Regions from separate parts of the Pediococcus acidilactici genome, predicted to be linked through region 2. Evidence: riboswitches for the same ligand, from Rfam matches in the RefSeq annotation. Region 2 holds a riboswitch; the other holds the start of a gene.
The links. Region 2 has a riboswitch for FMN ahead of I6H64_RS00300 (ECF transporter S component). Riboswitches for the same ligand answer to the same signal wherever they lie in the genome.

Region 1: linked by a shared signal. The riboswitch ahead of ribD (bifunctional diaminohydroxyphosphoribosylaminopyrimidine deaminase/5-amino-6-(5-phosphoribosylamino)uracil reductase RibD) and the one ahead of I6H64_RS00300 (ECF transporter S component) in region 2 are both predicted to bind FMN.

Annotation. Positions count from the first base shown of each region.
Region 1 covers NZ_CP066046.1:747,772-751,183, reverse strand. The annotation lists gene folP (dihydropteroate synthase) at 1-447, shown strand, start outside; FMN riboswitch at 1,127-1,261, shown strand; gene ribD (bifunctional diaminohydroxyphosphoribosylaminopyrimidine deaminase/5-amino-6-(5-phosphoribosylamino)uracil reductase RibD) at 1,352-2,425, shown strand; gene I6H64_RS03655 (riboflavin synthase) at 2,426-3,025, shown strand; gene I6H64_RS03650 (bifunctional 3,4-dihydroxy-2-butanone-4-phosphate synthase/GTP cyclohydrolase II) at 3,018-3,412, shown strand, end outside.
Region 2 covers NZ_CP066046.1:67,352-70,763, reverse strand. The annotation lists gene I6H64_RS00310 (biotin transporter BioY) at 1-245, opposite strand, end outside; gene I6H64_RS00305 (hypothetical protein) at 460-618, opposite strand; gene I6H64_RS00300 (ECF transporter S component) at 722-1,303, opposite strand; FMN riboswitch at 1,429-1,553, opposite strand; gene I6H64_RS00295 (MerR family transcriptional regulator) at 1,606-2,058, opposite strand; gene I6H64_RS00290 (MDR family MFS transporter) at 2,210-3,412, shown strand, end outside.

The DNA of each region.
Region 1 (3,412 bases), 680 kb from region 2:
CTGATGCGTAATTCTAATGTTGGACTGCTAACGATGCACAGCGCGCGTAATAAAGATTACGATAACCTTACGGCAGAAATGAAGACATTCTTTGAAGAAAATATTGCCACGCTAGTTCAAAACGGAATTAATATTAATCGAATTGCGTTAGATCAGGGGATTGGTTACGCGAAAAAAGCGGATGGCTACCAAGACTACGCGATGATGAAAAATATCGACCAGTTTAATTACCTAAACCGGCCCATGATGATTGCCATTTCGAGAAAAGGGTTTGGGGCTAAATTATTCGGGTTACCAAAAGAAGACCGGCTCCCGGTAACGCTGGTGGCTGAGGCATATATGTATCTGCATGGTGGCCGGATTTTACGAGTCCACGACATTGCCGAAACGGTTCAACTAGCTAAAATGTTGGACGTCATCCAAAATGGGTATTGGTTTGGTAGTTAGCTTTAACCACACTAAATGATGAGTAATTGGATAAAAATCTTAAAAAGCTATTTCAGTGAGGGTGAGACAAAAGTTAGTTTGTTTCGCGCTCTTTTTTATTTAATAAAGTTAGGAAGATTTAAAAAGCGGAAGGAAATGTGATCAGCCGGGACAAAATGATATAATCGGATACGTAATTAAGTAGGGGATCTGCAACCCCCGAAAAATTGCCGCCGTTTGAGTTTTTATATGGCACCCCTCAAAAAATCCAGAGGCGTGGAGGTGTCAGATATGAATAACTTGAAAGGGATTGTTAATGGCGTGGGCGCTTGCTTTCTACGTGGTATGCCGGGGCATTTTGCTTCTGGCTAAAGCTTACGAGATAATAAAAAAAGCTAATCACATTAAGTAATTAGCTCGCACATTAAAACCCATCGGCGTGGCAAGGGAGGCACCCCTTGCCTTTTCCATTATGATATCATCAATCAAAATAAAATCAAGCAAAGGGAGCGTGAGTTAAATGCCAGGTATCATTACCGGAGCTTTAATATTTTTAGGGCTATCTTATTTAGTATTTTTTGGCGCTCAGGTGTACCATCGGGTTAAAACTGGACATTGGGAGAAATAAAAATACAAAGTTTGTTTAGTTGTATTCGACTAAACTTTTATTAAAGAGTAAACTCTGTTTCGAAAACTGAATAGATTTCTTCGGGGCAGGGTGTAATTCCCGACCGACGGTGACAACTCAGTGTTGAAGTCCGTGACCCGCTTTTTTTGCGGTTGACCTAGTGCAAGTCTAGGACCGACAGTATAGTCTGGATGGGAGAAGAAAAAACGCGAAAATTTCGTACTCTTTTTGTATGCTTTTTGGCATACTCTCGTATGAAATCTTTTTGGCTATCAAAAATCCGCCCCACACTTTATAGTGCGGGGCTTTTTATATGGGGTGATTTTGATTACTAAACAAGATTTTATGGATTTAGCTTTTAAATTAGCTTTGAAAGGAAAGGGCAAAACGTGGACCAACCCATTAGTTGGGGCTGTTATCGTTAAGAACGGTGAAATTTTGGCTACGGGATATCATCATCAATTCGGTAAAGAGCACGCGGAGATTGATGCGTTAAACCGGTTAGAAAACATCAACGCAGCCTTTGGCGCCACAATGTATGTGAGTATGGAACCGTGCAGTCACTTTGGCAAAACCCCTCCTTGTGCGACTAGGCTAGTTGAGGTTGGTATTAAAAAAGTTGTCATTGGCCAGCTGGATCCTAATCCATTAGTGTCAGGTAAGGGAGTTTCGATTTTAAAAAATGCGGGGATTGAAGTAACAAATTTAAATTTGAAATTACCAGAAAATTTAAAATATAACTTTTACTATAACCGTGGCCGGCCGTACATTACCGTTAAATATGCTATGACATTAGATGGAAAAATTAATCGCCAATCTAATCTGAGAAGCTTTATCACTGGGAATGAAGTTTTCGCGGATAGTCAACAGTTACGCCTTACAAATCAAGCTATTTTGGTGGGCGAAAATACAGCATTGACTGATAATCCATCGCTGTCTGTTAGAAATATAAATACGCCTTACCAACCTTGGCGAGTCGTTGTAGCTAATAATGCCGACCAGCTGCCAAACAATTTAAAAATATTTCAAGATCATTTAAAAACAATTGTACTTTCCCGGACGGTCACAAAGAAGAGATGGCCTAAAGGAATTAACATCGTTATCGATTCTAAATGGAATCCTAAAAAAATTGCAGAATATTTAGCTAAAATTGGGGTCCAGAGTCTTTTAATCGAAGGTGGTAGTCACTTACATGCTGAATTTATAGCTAGCAATCTTGTTGACGAAATTATTGTTTATGTAGCGCCCAAAATCTTTGGCGGTCAAGGATTACCAGCTGTTCAGGGAAAAGCTGCACAATCATCGAATTTTCAGTTAGTCAGCCGAGAATTCATTGGGTTAGATACGAAGTTTAAGTTAAGGAGAATGTAAATGTTTACAGGGATTATTAATGATTATGGGGCGGCTGCTCAAATTGATCGACATCAAAACTCTTCTAAAATAAAAATTACTACTTCATTAGTAAAAGAGATTAATAGCAAAATCGGAGATAGTATCGCGGTAAACGGAGTATGTTTAACAATCACAAGAATTTTTACGGACGGATTTCAAGTAGATGTTATGCCCGAGACTACTAAAAGAACCGCATTTAACAGGTTTAGAGTTGGCACAAAAGTAAATCTTGAACCTGCGCTTTTGCCAACTGATCGAATAGATGGCCATTTTGTTTTAGGACATGTGGACACTACGGCTACTTTGATTAAAAAGGTCGTCGACGACAACGCCATAGATTTTGAATTCACTATCGGTAATGATTTCAAACAATACATCGTGGAAAAGGGGTCGATTGCTCTAGATGGCGTCAGCTTAACCATTGTAAAAGTTATTGAAAACCATTTTATCGTTAGCTTGATACCGCACACAATTAAAGAAACTACTTTTAAATACTTAAAGATTGGAAATCAAGTAAATGTCGAGACTGATATTTTAGGCAAGTATATTCTTAGCAAAAAGAGGGATTTTAATGGTTAAAAAAGACGTACTTACGCGAGTGGAAGAAGCTCTTCAGGTTTTAAAAAAAGGTCAATTAATTATCGTTGCTGATGATGTTGAACGTGAAGGAGAGGGTGATATGGTGGGGCTAGCTGAACATGTTACCCCTGAAAACGTAAATACCATGATTTCTCATGCACGTGGGTTATTATGCGTTCCAATGAGTTTAGATTTAGCTAAAAAATTAGGCCTCCATTCGATGACTGACGACTCAACGGATGCGTTCGGTACTGCTTTTACTGTTAGTACTGATGCTAAAAGTACCACAACTGGCATTTCAGCGTATGATCGTGCTAAAACTATTAAACAATTAGTTGATCCACTATCAAAGTATGATGATTTTTATCATCCAGGCCATATATTCCC
Region 2 (3,412 bases):
AATAGGTAACCGCCCGTCGGTCCCATAAATACGGCTACTCCACCCCGCATTCCGGTTAAGACTGGCATGCCTAGCAAGGCCAGTAGCAGAAACGCGCCGATGGTGATTGCGGCTTCTCCTGGAGTAAGGATTAACCCCACTAATAAAATTCCAATATTTTGCACCGTGATGGGAACCGGAATCAATCCCATTGGAAGATTAGGAACCAATCCCAACCCAATGATAATTGCCAGTAATAATGCCATTTTTGTTATACTTCGCGCGTCAAGCCGCATAAACTTCACCTCTAAATTTGGCCTTCCAACCGAACAGTTGAATTACCTTATTCCAAAAATGTTGTTTATCAACCATTTTTGATGAAGCTTTATTATAGCATGTTGCGCATTAGCTGCTATTTTCGGTTACCGTTAACCGATATTATAATATGTAGTAATTTTTGAAATTAGGACTGTCGCGAGCCTAATCTCCGTGGTTTAGCGAACTGGCTAACCCGCGTTCTGGAACCCAGCTCTCTCCGGTTAACCAAAACAGGGACCAATCGCCAAAACCGCGATTAGTCCCTGTTTCTGTTAATCCTTTGTGTTCTGTTGCTGCACAGTCGAAACGAGTTCCAGCCACCAATTTTCTCCGGTTAACTATATTTTGGCCTTAATCGCCTAAACCGCGATTAAGGCCAAAATCAAGTTAATCCTCAAAAATTACCCGGTGGCTTCCACTCTCTTTATTTTTCTCCCCTTCTCACTATCGGCATCAGCCTAAAGTACAGTAATCCAATTACTGCTCCTACTATGATTCCCTTTAAAATGTTGAACGGTAGCACCCCGTACAACACCATATTTAACGTCGAGATATTTATTTGGAAACTTGCCAATTTCATATACAGTGGTAACAAAACAAACAGATTTGCCACACTCATCACCACGGTCATCAAGGCCGTTCCTAACAGCACTCCCTTAACTAGCGCCATTACAGCTTGGTGATGTGGCTGATCTTCTGCGCGTTTCAAAAACGAATAGATTGGTAGAACGTATGCTACCGCCGCCATCCAATTTGCTACCGCTCCAAGGGCTCCCGCCGGGTTGCTATCCCGAACAATAATGTCCAATAGCCCAGCTAATCCAGCCGTCGCCATTCCCCACACGGGCCCAAACAAAACGGTTCCGATCAAGACCGGTACGTCCGCAAAGTCAATCTTTAAGAACGAAAACCCCGGTAAAATCGGAAAATCAATGAAAATCAACACAAACGAAATGGCTGCCAGCATTGCGACAATCACCATCTTATTAACTTTAGAAACACTCATGTTACTGCCTCCTTTAGAATCGGAGCACCTTCTTGGTAACTTATTTCCACAAAAAAACGCCGTTGCTCGAGTTCGGGGCAACAGCGTTAAAAACCGAATTAAAAAATTCAGTGCGCGTCAATAAATTCAATCTCCCTTTATCTAGACTTTAACTATCGGTTTCGGAATTTCACCGAATCAGCTGTCAAAAATGACAGGTCATGGACTGTACCACCGGTCGGGAATTACACCCTGCCCCTTGAAGATGAACCTTATTTTTTATAAGTATTTCACTATAAATATAGCCTACTAATTAATCTTCGTCAATCATTTGTTTTTTTGATTTTGAAATAGCTTTCACCGTCTTGCATCACGTCTATCAGCAGGTGTTCTTCCGCAGGTAAGTTCTTCACTTCACCCAAGTCGATTTCATAGCCGTTTTCAATTTCGTAGCCCTTGTTTACCCGGGACTGCAAAAAAATTCGTAACATTTTCATTAACTTACGATTGTCCTCGGCTTTTTTAGCTGCCATCGCTAACGTATACCCCTTATTAAGGTAATGGGCAATGTTTCCGGCTTGAATAAGTGCAGGGTACGTATATTTACGCTGGCCCGACTCTGATACATTGGTCTTTACGTAGCCTTTCTTTTCCCAATAACGTAATTGACGAGGTGACACATCAATTGCCTTTGCCACATCGCCAATACTTAGTAACAAAGACTCGCTCGCAATGATTCTTTTTAACATATCGACCCGATCTGACGGATTTCCCATGATTCTCCTCCTGAAGTTAACCTGATTGACTTTGTCCGTTTATTTAATTTAATTATAACTTCTCTAACATCTTTGTCAAATAAGTTGACAAAGATGGTATACCGGACTATAGTATCTAAGAATAGTTTTTATGAAAAGAGGTTGTAAGCTTATGACACAAGCATTTGATGCACATGGAAAACCCTATAAGCGGTCTTTATTGATCCTTGTGCTTTTAATTGGTTCATTTTGTACCGTTTTGAACCAAACCATTTTAACCACGGCCTTTCCTACTTTAATGAAGGCCTTCGATATCAGTACCTCGACTGTGCAATGGCTCACGACTGGTTTCTTGATGGTCAACGGGATCATGATTCCCATTAGTGCCTGGTTGACTAGCCGGATTCCTTCCAAACGGCTATACCTTTCAGCCATGACGATATTTTTAATTGGGACCACGTTCTGTTACGTAGCCCCGTCGTTTTCAGTACTCCTTGCTGGACGACTAATCCAAGCGCTAGGGGTCGGAATTACGATGCCCCTTTTGCAAACCATGATGCTAACCATTTTCCCCGCTAACCAACGTGGTTCAGCGATGGGACTTGCCGGCCTAGTTGTCGGGGTGGCTCCAGCAATTGGGCCGACCCTTTCTGGATGGGTCATTGATAACTACCACTGGCGGACTTTATTTGGGATGATTATCCCAACCGTCATTGTAGTTTTAATTGCTGGTTTCTTCTTTATGAAAGACGTTTTGAAAACGGAGCACACCCAACTCGATTGGATTTCAGCTGCACTTTCAACCATTGGTTTTGGTAGTTTGCTCTTTGGCTTCTCCGAAGTTGGTGACAAGGGCTGGACTGATTCCTTAGTTGTAGCCACCTTAATTATCGGGGCAATCTTCGTAATCCTATTTGGGGCGCGTCAATTACGGAGTAAAAATCCGTTCCTTGACCTACGGGTATTGAAGATTCCTGAATTTTCAATTTCAGCAACCCTTAGTTCGGTTTCCATGATTGCCATGGTCGGTGCAGAAATGGTTCTTCCTCTTTACATCCAAACTGTACGTGGCGAATCTGCCTTTCATTCTGGATTAACATTATTGCCTGGGGCATTAATGATGGGGGTTCTTAGCCCGATTACCGGACGTCTCTTCGATAGAATTGGGGCACGCCGGTTAGCGACTACCGGGATGTTCTTGTTAACAATCGGAACGTTACCATTTGCTTTCATCACCCGGACCACTCCAATGCTTTACATCATCGTGTTATACGCAATTCGGATGGCTGGAATCTCAATGGCAATGATGCCGGTTACTACTGCCGGAATGAACTCGTTGCCATTTGACAAGATGGGGCACGGAACCGCGGTTAAC